DNA from 2 places in the Pseudomonas sp. ADAK7 genome. Region 1 is predicted to be linked to the other one. Evidence: riboswitches for the same ligand, from Rfam matches in the RefSeq annotation. Region 1 holds a riboswitch; the other holds the start of a gene.
What was found. A riboswitch is a leader RNA that binds a small molecule or an ion and turns the genes downstream of it on or off. The one in region 1 is predicted to bind cobalamin.
Positions count from the first base shown of each region.

Region 1 (6,077 bases):
GAGCAAGGGCAATTCCTCGCGTTGCTGGTCAAGCTCACCGGCGCCAGGCGTTTGCTGGAAGTCGGCACCTTCACTGGTTACAGCGCCTTGTGCATGGCGGCGGCGCTACCGGATGACGGCTCGCTGATCTGTTGCGATATCCCCGGCGACTACAACGCCACCGCGCGGCATTATTGGCAGGAGGCGGGTTTGGCCGCGCGCATCGACTTGCGCCTGGCGCCGGCGCTGGAAACCCTGGCGCAACTGTCAGGGCCGTTCGATCTGGTCTTCATTGATGCCGACAAGGCCAATTACCCGAGTTATCTGGAGCACGCCCTGCGGTTATTGCGGGTGGGTGGTTTGGCGGTATTCGATAACACGTTGTGGAGCGGGCGGGTGCTGGAGAGCAATCCCGAAAGCGCGGACACCCGGGCCATCCAGGCGCTCAATCGAGCGCTGAAGGATGACGCACGGGTGGATCTGTCGTTGTTGCCGATTGGCGATGGGTTGACGCTGTGCCGCAAAAGGTAAACGGATGCCGGAAAAGATCGCAGCCTTCTGCAACTCCTGTAACGGATTGCCGAAGACTGCGATTTTTTGCGTTTATTTAACCGCCGAAACCCGCCACACCTTATTCCCCACATCATCCGCCACCAGCAAATCCCCCTGCTGATCGATCACCACACCCACCGGCCGGCCCAAGGCATTTTCATCCTTGTCGAGGAACCCGGTCAGCACATCCACCGGCTGCCCGGTCGGTTTGCCCGCCGTGAATGGTACGAAAATCACTTTATAGCCGCTGTGCGGTTTGCGGTTCCACGAGCCATGTTGGCCCACGAAGGCGCCGTTGGTGAACGGTGCTGGCAACTTGCTGCCTTCGGCAAAGGTAAAGCCCAACGAGGCGGTGTGCGGGCCCACCGCGTAATCCGGGGCGATGGCTTTGGCCACCATATCCGGGTTCTGCGGCTCGACGCGCACGTCGACGTGCTGCCCGTAATAGCTGAACGGCCAGCCATAGAAGGCGCCGTCCTTGACCGAGGTGATGTAGTCCGGCACCAGGTCGCTGCCGATTTCATCGCGCTCGTTGACCGAGGTCCAGAGTGCGCCGCTGTTCGGTTCCCAGCCCATGCCATTGGGGTTGCGCAGGCCCGAGGCGAAGATCCGGTGGTTGCCGGTGGCGCGGTCGACTTCCCAGATCGCCGCGCGACCTTCTTCCTTATCCAGGCCGTTTTCGCCGACGTTGCTGTTGGAGCCCACGGTCACGTACAACTTGCTGCCGTCCTTGCTGGCGATGACGTTCTTGGTCCAGTGGTGATTCAACGTGCCGCCCGGCAGGTCGATGACCTTCATCGGTTCTGACTTGATCGCCGTATCGCCGGTTTCATAGTGGAAACGCAGCAAACGATCGGTGTCGGCGACATACAGGTCACTGCCGACCAGGGTCATGCCGAAGGGCGAGTTGAGGTTTTCCAGGAACACCGTGCGCGTTTCGGCCACGCCATCGTGGTCCTTGTCCCGCAGCAGCGTAATACGATTCGGGCTCGGCACGCCGGCACCGGCGCGGCCCATGACTTTCTTCATCACCCAGCCACGAATACCCGTGCCGTCATCGGGCTTGGGTGGCGCGTTGGTTTCGGCCACCAGCACATCACCGTTGGGCAGTACATAGAGCCAGCGCGGGTGATCGAGATTTTCGGCAAAGGCCGCGACCTGCGTGCCTGCTGCCGCGGTAGGTTTGGCACCGGCCGGCCAGCCGATCGCCGGGGCAATATTCACCGTCGGGATCAGGGTTTTATTCGGTTCTGGCAACTTGGGCGACGGGCCGGTGCCGTCTGTGACTTGCAGGCTGGACGTCTCACCGCAGGCAACAAGCCCTCCGGCGAGCGCGATGACGAAAACGAGCTGGGGCTTGCGCATGCTGATCTTCCCTATGAATGCACTGTTTAATCATAGAGGAGAAACAAAGCGCGATGGTTCAACCCGTCAACCACGGGCCTCTTTGAGCAGCACGGCGATGCCGGGGTGATAGTGACCAGCTTCGTTACGCAACTTGCGGTAGGCGTAGGGGAAATACCAGGCCACGGCGCAGGTGTGTTCCTTTTGCAGGTCGTCGACCATGTCCTGCAATTCTTCCGGGGTCGCGCTTTGCTGGGCCTTTTGCGGCGCGACAAACAGGCAGCCGAGTTTCAGGTCGCTGGCGTAGCTGATGCGCTTGGCGTCGCTGGCGATATCGGCCAAGGCTTGTGTCAGGTTCAGGCTGTTGACCTTTGGCCAACGCTGGGTCGTCTGGAGGTAAGCGCGTTCTTCACTGCTGGCGATAAACAGATCGGCGCGGGCATTGCGTTCGCCTTCTTCGAGCTGTTTACGGGTCGGCGTTTGTTGCAACGTGACCATTTCCGCCATCCAGGCCGCCGCCGACAGCAGGCTGAGATTGGCTTTTTCGTCAAACCAGTACGGCGTATCGTTATCGCCGCGCACGGCGTTGTAGCGGTCGATACAGTCAAACCAGCGTTCCAGCAGCGGGCGCAGGAATTCCAGCTTCGGATTGCTGATGATCATGCCTTGCATGTGGCTCACCCTTGTTATTGTGTTGTGGGATGTGGCTCTTTGATATCACTGCTGGGAGTGTGGCACAAGATTCGCGGCAGATAATTGATTGACGGCAGTTTTTCGCCCGGCGGCGTCCCGGCTTTAATTGACGCTCCACCCCCAACCCTCTAACCTTCGCGGCTTGTTTCAGGTGCTCTGTGGCTGCGGTCGACAGAGTGAAACAGGGAAGCCGGTGAGTGCGTTCATTCGACGAATGAACAACCACGATCCCGGCGCTGCCCCCGCAACGGTAAATGAGTGAAAAGCTGCGCCTTGAGCCACTGTGTTGAAAAACATGGGAAGGCGCGCAGCCAGGCGCAAGCCGCTCATGAGCCCGGAGACCGGCCTGATCCATCCAGCGGCATCACGGTGGGCGATGCCAGGCTTCTTGCCGTCTATTCTTGTGCCTGCCCGCCGTTATCCAGCCTCAACGGAGAGCTCCCCCATGACTGATACCCCCGATCGTGACGAACGCCACCTGGCGCGCATGCTGCGCAAAAAAGCCGTGATTGACGAGCGCATCGCCAACTCGCCGAACGAATGCGGCCTGCTGCTGGTGCTGACCGGCAACGGCAAAGGCAAAAGCAGCTCGGCCTTCGGTATGCTCGCCCGCTCCATGGGCCACGGCATGCAGTGCGGCGTGGTGCAGTTCATCAAGGGCCGCAACAGCACCGGCGAAGAGTTGTTCTTCCGTCGCTTCCCGGAACAAGTGCGCTTTCATGTGATGGGCGAGGGCTTCACCTGGGAAACCCAGGACCGCCAGCGCGACATCGCCGCCGCCGAAGCCGCATGGGCCGTGTCCCGCGAATTGCTGCGCGATCCGTCGATTGGCCTGGTGGTGCTGGATGAATTGAACATCGCCCTCAAGCACGGTTACCTCGATCTTGATCATGTGCTCAGCGACTTGCAGGCCCGCCCACCGATGCAACACGTGGTGGTCACCGGTCGCGGCGCCAAGCCGGAAATGATCGAGCTGGCCGACACCGTCACCGAAATGAATGTGATCAAGCACGCGTTCCAGGCCGGGATCAAAGCGCAAAAAGGCGTCGAACTGTGAATCAACCCCGTCATTGCCCTGCGGTACTCATCGCCGCGCCGGCCTCCGGTCAGGGCAAGACCACCGTCACCGCCGCGCTGGCCCGGTTGCATCGCAATCAGGGGCGCAAGGTACGTGTGTTCAAATGCGGCCCGGACTTCCTCGACCCGATGATTCTCGAGCGCGCCAGCGGTGCGCCGGTCTATCAATTGGACATGTGGATGGTCGGCGAGCAGGAAAGTCGTCGGCTGTTGTGGGAAGCCGCCGGCGAAGCCGATCTGATCCTGATCGAAGGCGTGATGGGCTTGTTCGACGGTACGCCCTCCAGCGCCGACCTGGCGCGGCACTTCGGCGTGCCGGTACTCGGTGTGATCGACGGCACCGCCATGGCCCAGACTTTTGGCGCACTGGCCTTGGGCCTGGCGAAGTATCAGCCGGACTTGCCGTTTGCCGGCGTCCTGGCCAACCGCGTCGGCACTTTGCGTCACGCGCAATTGCTCGAAGGCAGCCTCACCGAAGGCTTGCGCTGGTACGGCGCGTTGTCCCGGGAAACCGGGATCGAATTGCCCAGCCGTCACCTCGGTCTGGTCCAGGCCAGTGAGTTGAACGACCTCGACCTGCGCCTCGATGCGGCGGCGGATGCGTTGGCCAGCAGTTGCGAGGTAGCGCTGCCACCCGCTGTCGAGTTCGCCGCCCCGGACGTGATAACTGCGGAACCGTTACTCAAAGGCGTGCGCATCGCCGTCGCCCGGGACGAAGCATTCGCCTTCACCTACGGCGCCAGCCTGGATCTGCTGCGAGCGATGGGCGCCGAGTTGACGTTTTTCTCGCCGATCCGCGATACCCATTTGCCCGAAGCTGACAGCCTCTATCTGCCGGGCGGTTACCCCGAGCTGCACCATGTAGCGTTGTCGAAAAACACGTCGATGCTGAGCGCAATCCGGGCACACCATAAAGCCGGTAAACCCTTGCTCGCCGAATGCGGCGGCATGCTGTATCTGCTCGATTCCTTGACCGATGTCGAAGGCACGCGCGCTGAACTGGTCGGCTTGTTGGCCGGTGATGCCGTGATGCAAAAGCGTCTGGCCGCGCTGGCGTTGCAAGCCGTCGAACTGCCCGAAGGCTTGTTGCGCGGGCACACCTATCACCATTCATTGACCAGCACCGAGCTGGAGCCGATTGCCCGGGGCCTTAGCCCGAACGGCGGGCGCGGGGCAGAAGCGGTTTATCGTGACGGGCGGATGACTGCTTCCTACGTGCACTTTTATTTTCCGTCCAACCCGCAAGCGATGGCGGCGTTGTTCAAGCCATGAAGCCAGAAGATCTTGCGTTCAGCGAGGCTGAGCGCGCGGCGGTCTACCGAGCCATCGGCGAACGTCGCGACATGCGCCACTTCAGCGGCGGTACGGTCGAACCGCAACTGCTGCGCCGCCTGCTTGAAGCCGCGCACCAGGCACCCAGCGTCGGCCTGATGCAACCGTGGCGCTTTATCCGCATCAGCGATAAAGCCCTGCGCGGGCAGATCCAGCAACTGGTGGAAGAAGAACGGATCCGCACCGCCGAAGCCCTCGGCGAACGCACCGATGAATTCATGAAGCTCAAGGTCGAAGGCATCAACGACTGCGCCGAAGTGCTGGTTGCCGCGCTGATGGACGACCGCGAGCGCCACATCTTCGGCCGTCGCACCTTGCCAGAGATGGACATGGCCTCGCTGTCCTGCGCGATCCAGAACCTGTGGCTGGCCTCCCGCGCCGAAGGGTTGGGCATGGGCTGGGTCTCGCTGTTCGAGCCGCAAGCCCTGGCCGACCTGCTGGGTTTGCCCGCCGGGGCCAAGCCGCTGGCGGTGCTGTGCCTCGGCCCGGTCAAGGCATTCTATCCGGCGCCGATGTTGGTACTCGAAGGCTGGGCGCAGGCGCGTCCACTCAGTGAGCTGCTGTATGAAAATTATTGGGGAGTGAGTCAATGAGTGTGGCGTTGTTGAGTGTCGCCGCGGTGGCGCTGGATGCGCTGCTGGGTGAACCCAAACGCTGGCATCCGCTGGTGGCGTTCGGCGGTTTTGCCGATCGCATCGAGCAACGTTTCAACTCCGGTGGCCGTGGCTGGCGCAGTCATGGCGTCACTGCTTGGGTGATCGCGGTGTTGCCGCTGACCTTGTTGGCGACGGCATTGTCCTGGGCGCCTTACGTCGGTTGGCTGGTCGAGATTCTGGCGCTGTATTGCGCCCTCGGCATGCGCAGCCTCGGCGAACATGTCGAGCCGGTGGCCAAGGCCCTGCGCAGCGATGACCTGGACGAAGCGCGCAAACGCGTGGGGTATCTGGTCAGTCGCCAGACCAGCGAACTGGATAAAACCGAAGTCGCCCGCGCCGCCACCGAATCCGTCCTGGAGAACGGCAGCGATGCGGTATTCGCCGCGCTGTTCTGGTTTGCCGTCGCCGGCGCGCCGGGCGTGGTGCTCTATCGTTTGAGCAACA
Region 1 covers NZ_CP052861.1:2,505,508-2,511,584, reverse strand. Annotated here, with positions in the region: gene HKK53_RS11725 (O-methyltransferase) at 1-510, shown strand, start outside; gene HKK53_RS11720 (PQQ-dependent sugar dehydrogenase) at 583-1,896, opposite strand; gene HKK53_RS11715 (hypothetical protein) at 1,963-2,547, opposite strand; cobalamin riboswitch at 2,701-2,932, shown strand; gene cobO (cob(I)yrinic acid a,c-diamide adenosyltransferase) at 3,014-3,625, shown strand; gene HKK53_RS11705 (cobyrinate a,c-diamide synthase) at 3,622-4,917, shown strand; gene bluB (5,6-dimethylbenzimidazole synthase) at 4,914-5,570, shown strand; gene cbiB (adenosylcobinamide-phosphate synthase CbiB) at 5,567-6,077, shown strand, end outside.

Region 2 (6,077 bases), 2.0 Mb from region 1:
TTGACGGGAGGGCGGTTGATGTTGATTTCGGTACAAGCCCTGCGCTTCATCGCTGCCTGGGCGGTGGTCGGCCACCATTTCATGCAGATTTTCTTCGACTTCCAGGCCCGTGGGCCGGTGGGGCAGGCGTTTATCGACAAGGGTGCGGTGGGCGTTGATGTGTTCTTTGTTATCAGCGGCCTGGTGATCTTCCTGTCGACCGAGGGGAAATCGCTGCCACCCGCGCGGTTTCTGTTGTATCGGCTGTTCCGGATCGTCCCGGCTTACTGGCTGTACACCGTGCTCATGGCGCTGGTGGTGGTGTTTGCCCGGCCGGTATTGCCCGATCAGAGCGTGGATTGGTCGCATTTCCTGTTGTCGCTGTTGTTTATTCCTACGGAAAACCCCGGCGGTTATGGGATTTATCCGACCTTGAATGTCGGCTGGACGCTGAACTACGAAATGCTGTTTTACCTGCTGTTCGGCTGGGCGTTGCTGTTCCGGTTGCACTTCAGGTTATTGATCGTTGCGGCGCTGTTGTTCGCGGTGTGCCAGGCCTGGACCGGTTATGGCTGGGTCAGCGAGTTCTACCGTTCGGACATCGTCTATGAGTTCTTGCTCGGGATCGCCATCGGCATGGTTTATCGCCGGGGCTGGATCAAGCCGGGGTTATGGCTGCCGTTGCTGGGGATTGTCGGCGCGTTGCTGGCGATTTATCACCTGGCCCCGGAGCCTCGATTCCTGGCCTGGGGCCTGCCAAGCGCCGTGCTGGTGATGGCGTGCATCTCGCTGGAACGCTATGTCGAGAATAACCGGGTGTTCGAACTGCTCGGTAATTGTTCCTACTCGGTGTACCTGATGCACGTGCTGGTGCTGTCTGCCGGTGGGTTTATCGCACAGCGTTATGGCGTAAATCCCTACGCGATGTTCGCCGTTTGCGCGGCGACCATCGGCCTGGCGTCCTGGGCAAGTTACGAATGGGTGGAAAAACGCAGCTATCGGTGGCTTAAAGCGCGGATTGACGGCGAAACGGTTGCGCAACCGGTGCTGGCGCTTTCCCGACAAAAATACTAGGACTTTGTGCCGCGCGATGATTGGCGTAAACTGCGCCCAAGCCTGCGAGGAGTTTCCATGACCGCTATTACCATCACTGACGCCGCCCACGATTATCTGGCTGATCTGCTCTCCAAGCAGAACACCCCAGGCATCGGCATCCGCGTCTTCATCACCCAGCCTGGCACCCAGTACGCCGAAACCTGCATTGCCTACTGCAAGCCGGGCGAAGAAAAACCTGAAGACACCGCGCTGGGGCTCAAAAGCTTCACCGCGTACATCGATTCGTTCAGCGAAGCGTTCCTGGACGACGCGGTAGTCGACTACGCCACCGACCGCATGGGCGGTCAGCTGACCATCAAGGCGCCAAACGCCAAAGTACCGATGGTCAACGCCGACAGCCCGGTCAACGAGCGCATCAACTACTACCTGCAAACCGAGATCAACCCGGGGCTCGCGAGCCACGGCGGTCAGGTCAGCCTGATCGATGTGGTCGAAGACGGTATCGCCGTGCTCAAGTTCGGCGGCGGTTGCCAGGGCTGCGGCCAGGCCGACGTCACCTTGCGTGAAGGCATCGAGCGCACCTTGCTCGAGCGCATTCCCGAGCTCAAGGGTGTTCGCGACGTGACCGACCACACGCAGAAAGAAAACGCCTACTACTAAGGTGTTCGTCTGCTGAAAGTAAAAAACGGCACCCGTGAGTGCCGTTTTTTTATGATCGTTCCCACGCGCAGCAAAGGAATGCAGCCCGGGACGCTCCGCGTCCCCTCCAAAGCCGAACGCGGAGCGTCCGTTGAGGCATTCCCACGCAGAGCGTGGGAACGATCATCTTACGGACGATACAAATGCGCATGCCCGGCACGGTATAGGGACGACTCACTAAAGTGATCGCTCCCCAACACCCGACCCACCAGAATCAACGCCGTGCGCCGAAACCCCTTGGCCTCAACCTTCTCGGCGATATCCGCCAATGTCCCCACCACCCAATCCTGATCCGGCCACGTCGCCCGGTGAATCACCGCGATCGGGCAATCCGCGCCGTAATGCGGCAGCAACTCCACCAGGATCTTCTGCAGATGATTGACCCCCAAATGAATCGCCATGGTCGCCCCATGCTGGGCCAGGCTGCCCAGCTCCTCGCCGGCCGGCATCGCGGTCTTGTCGGCATAGCGGGTCAGGATCACGCTTTGCGAGATGTCCGGCAGGGTCAGTTCGGCACCCAGTAGCGCCGCGCACGCGGCCGTAGCGGTGACACCGGGGATGATTTCAAACGCAATACCGAGCTCGCGCAGATAACGAATCTGCTCACCAATCGCCCCATACAAACTGGGATCGCCCGAATGCACCCGCGCCACATCCTGTCCCTTGGCGTGGGCGGTCTTGATCAGGTCGATGATCTGTTCCAGATGCAACTCGGCGCTGTTGACCACCGTTTCTGCCTGATGGCCTTCCAGCACAGCAGCGGGCACCAGCGAGCCGGCGTAGATGATCACCGGACAGCTGCGAATCAGTCGCTGGCCTTTGACGGTGATCAGTTCCGGGTCGCCGGGACCTGCGCCAATAAAGTAGACGGTCATCGTCGGTTCCTGTCAAAAAAAGGGCTTGGGCAAGACTTCAGATGAAGATTGCTCATGATCGAGGCGGGGATTATCGGGGATTTTACGCAGCACTGGCCAATGCGAGGGTGGCCTGAGCGTATTTCTGTCGGGAAATCAGCAGCTTCGCCGGCGCCTGGGCCAGGTGTTCGGCCAGGGCCAGAGCGGCACTTTCCGCAACGCCGTAGCAACCGGTGCGCTCGAAGGCGATCTGCGATTGGTGGCTGAGTTGTGGTTGATATCCGGCCAATTGCTCGCTGCTGAAATACATCACTTGCAGCCCAAGTTGCGCGGCCAACTCGATCAGGCCAGGCTCATCACGCTTCAGGTCGATACTGGCCAGGGCCTTGATCTCATGAAGTTCGATTTGATGCGCCTGCAGCGCCTGATCGAGCAGCGCCCGCAGCGTGCTGGCGGGGCAGCCGCGCTGGCAGCCCAGGCCGACCACTAGCGTCGGCGCTGCGCTGGTATCGGTCATGCGTGGTATTGGCCGTCGCTTTTGCGGCGGAACAACCAGGCGCTGATCAGGCCCAGGGCCAGCCAGAACACCACGTTGGTCAGCTGCGAAGCGATTTTGAACTGCGATTCCAGGGCTTCCGGCGCCAGCATCGAGTGGACTTCCGGTTGCGGTGCGCCAATGACATGCGGAACCGCGAGGATCGCCACGCCGAGGATCTTCATCAGCCAGTGACGGCTGAACACGATCAGCGCGATGCCGACAGCGGTAGAAGCCGCAGTGCCGATCCACCAGATCTGCCGTTGCGCCAGGTCGGCGGCGGCAGTGCCCGGCAGTTCCGGCGGTAGGCCGAGGGTCGGCGCCAGTACGAAGGTTGCGTAACCGGCCAGGCCCCAGAGCAGGCCCTGAGCGGTTTTGGTCGGCGCGCGCAGGGTGTAGAGACCGGCGAGCATCAACGCGAAACCAACCGCGACCACCAGGTTACCGCCGGTGGTGGACAGCACGCGCTGCCAACCGTTTTCCGGCTCCCAGGCTTCGGCGTCGTGGGTGTGGGCGGCCATGGCGCCTTCGGTGTGCTCGTGAGCAACCACTGCGGTAGGCTCGGATTTTTCATAGGTTTCCGCCTGCAGAATCAGCGGGGCGACCCAGAAACTTTGCAGCAGGGTCAGCAGCAGGGCGGCCAGCAGGCCGGTGAAACCTGCGGTTTGCGCGATACGCTTGATCATGTAGGCAGGTCTCAGTGGCACGGGAACGCGGAGCTGTGACGGGTATCGTGGGCGGCGTTGTGCACCGCTTCGATGTGCGAGAAACCGGCGAAATACACCAGGCACGCGCCAAGGATCGACGCGCACACGGCGGCGGTCAGGCGTTGGCTCAGGGTCGTGGTGGTGCTGGCGGTGCTGCTGTGGTCGGTGCTGCTGATGATCGACATGGCGCTTCCCTCTGGTCTGTCAGCGGGTGAATAGAGCGCATGAAAACCCTGCGAGCGTGCACGCAGAGGTTCAAACAGCGCCCGCCCACCGCGGGTTTGTCATTCAGTGATCGTAGTGGTCACTTTGTGTTGCGGGCCGGTCTCCGGGCTCACGAGGGGTCAAGGCTTGCGCCGAAACCTGCAAGAATCGCCTTCCCATGCCGAACTGCCGGCACAGTGGATCTGATTCTTCGCTCGCTTACCGTTGCGGGGGCAGCACCGGACTGACATGGCTTTGAGTAAAGCACATGATTCACCGGTTTCCCGTTTCACCCTGTGAAGGGCACCCGTAACAAGGCGTGTAGGAGAGCATGGGCGGGGGCGGGGCGTCAATTGGCAGGGGTTCTCGTTTGACCTGATCATTCCCATGCTCTGCGTGGGAATGCAGCCCGGGACGCTCCGCGTCCCATCCAGAGTCGAACGCGGAGCGTCCGTTGAGGCATTCCCACGCAGAGCGTGGGAACGATCATCGCCCCGCGGACATTGACCCGCCCCCAACCGATGCGTAGCCTTGCGCTTTCGAGGTTCTTCGGCGTCTGTCGAGGCTAAGAAGGGAACGCGGTCGATGCCGCGGCTGCCCCCGCAACTGTGAACGGTGATGTTCGCTGCCACGCCACTGCAAACCCTGGCAAAGGGTTCGCGGGAAGGCGCAGCGAATGCCAGGCCCCCGAGGCCGGCGCACCGAAAGCCAGGAGACCTGCCTCGAAACGAATTCTCACTACAACCGGGCGGGGTGATCCGGTGGCGAAATCTTCCGCGCTTTCATCGCTGCGGTCGTCGTCCCGTATGCCCGCCACCTTGCCAAAGGGCATCCGATGAAAACACTGGCCAAACTCCCCGTCACCATCGTTACCGGCTTCCTCGGCTCGGGCAAAACCACCTTGCTGCGGCACATGCTGGACAACGCCCAGGGCCGCCGCATCGCGGTGATCGTCAACGAGTTTGGCGAGCTGGGCATCGACGGCGAAATCCTCAAGCAGTGCTCCATCGGCTGCACCGAAGAAGAAGCCAACGGCCGCGTTTATGAACTGGCCAACGGCTGTCTGTGCTGCACTGTCCAGGAAGAATTCTTCCCCGTAATGCGCGAACTGGTCGCCCGTCGCGGCGACCTCGACCACATCCTCATCGAAACCTCGGGCCTGGCCCTGCCAAAACCCCTGGTGCAAGCCTTCCAGTGGCCGGAAATCCGCAGTGCCTGCACGGTTGACGCGGTGATCACCGTGGTCGACAGCCCGGCCGTCGCCGCCGGCACTTTCGCCGCGTTCCCGGATCAAGTCGATGCCCAGCGCAAACTCGACCCGAACCTCGATCACGAATCGCCGCTGCACGAACTGTTCGCCGACCAACTGGCCAGCGCCGACCTGGTCATCCTCAACAAGGCCGACCTGATCAGCCCGGAAGACCTGGCCCGCGTACGCCTGGAAGTCGCTGAAGAACTGCCGCCGGCGGTGAAAGTCATCGAAGCCAGCAGCGGTCGCGTGCCGCTGGACGTGCTGATTGGTCTGGGCGCCGGTTCCGAAGAACACATCGACAGCCGTCACAGCCATCACGATCACCACCACGGTGACGGTGATGACGACCACGATCATGACGCCTTCGACTCCATCTCCATCGAGCTGCCGCAAGCCGACGAAAGCCTGTTGATGGACGCCCTGACGCAACTGGTGGTCAAGCACGGCATCCTGCGGGTCAAAGGCTTCGCCGCGATTCCGAACAAACCGATGCGCCTGCTGATCCAGGGCGTGGGCACCCGTTTCGACAAGCACTTCGACCGTCAGTGGGGCGCCGAAGAAGCACGTACCACCCGTTTGGTGCTGATCGGCCAGGAACTGGACGCCGCGCAACTCGAAGCGCAATTGCGCGCCGCGCTCAGCGTTTAAGCCATGCACCTGCTCAGGACCCAGCCCGGCGGTTTCGTGTCGGACGACAACATCGCCGACCTTGGACAAACCCCCGCCGAGCTGGTGATCCTGTGCAGTGGCGACTCCAGCCTCGCGTTGCTCGCCGAAGCCGCGCAGCAGTT
Region 2 covers NZ_CP052861.1:546,426-552,502, forward strand. Annotated here, with positions in the region: gene HKK53_RS02490 (acyltransferase family protein) at 19-1,053, shown strand; gene nfuA (Fe-S biogenesis protein NfuA) at 1,111-1,695, shown strand; gene cobM (precorrin-4 C(11)-methyltransferase) at 1,863-2,609, opposite strand; gene HKK53_RS02505 (cobalamin biosynthesis protein) at 2,692-3,105, opposite strand; gene HKK53_RS02510 (CbtA family protein) at 3,102-3,809, opposite strand; gene HKK53_RS02515 (CbtB domain-containing protein) at 3,821-4,015, opposite strand; cobalamin riboswitch at 4,133-4,360, opposite strand; cobalamin riboswitch at 4,560-4,773, shown strand; gene cobW (cobalamin biosynthesis protein CobW) at 4,870-5,934, shown strand; gene cobN (cobaltochelatase subunit CobN) at 5,938-6,077, shown strand, end outside.
Region 2: it holds a riboswitch for cobalamin, as region 1 does, so the genes downstream of both, HKK53_RS02515 (CbtB domain-containing protein) here and cobO (cob(I)yrinic acid a,c-diamide adenosyltransferase) in region 1, are expected to answer to the same signal.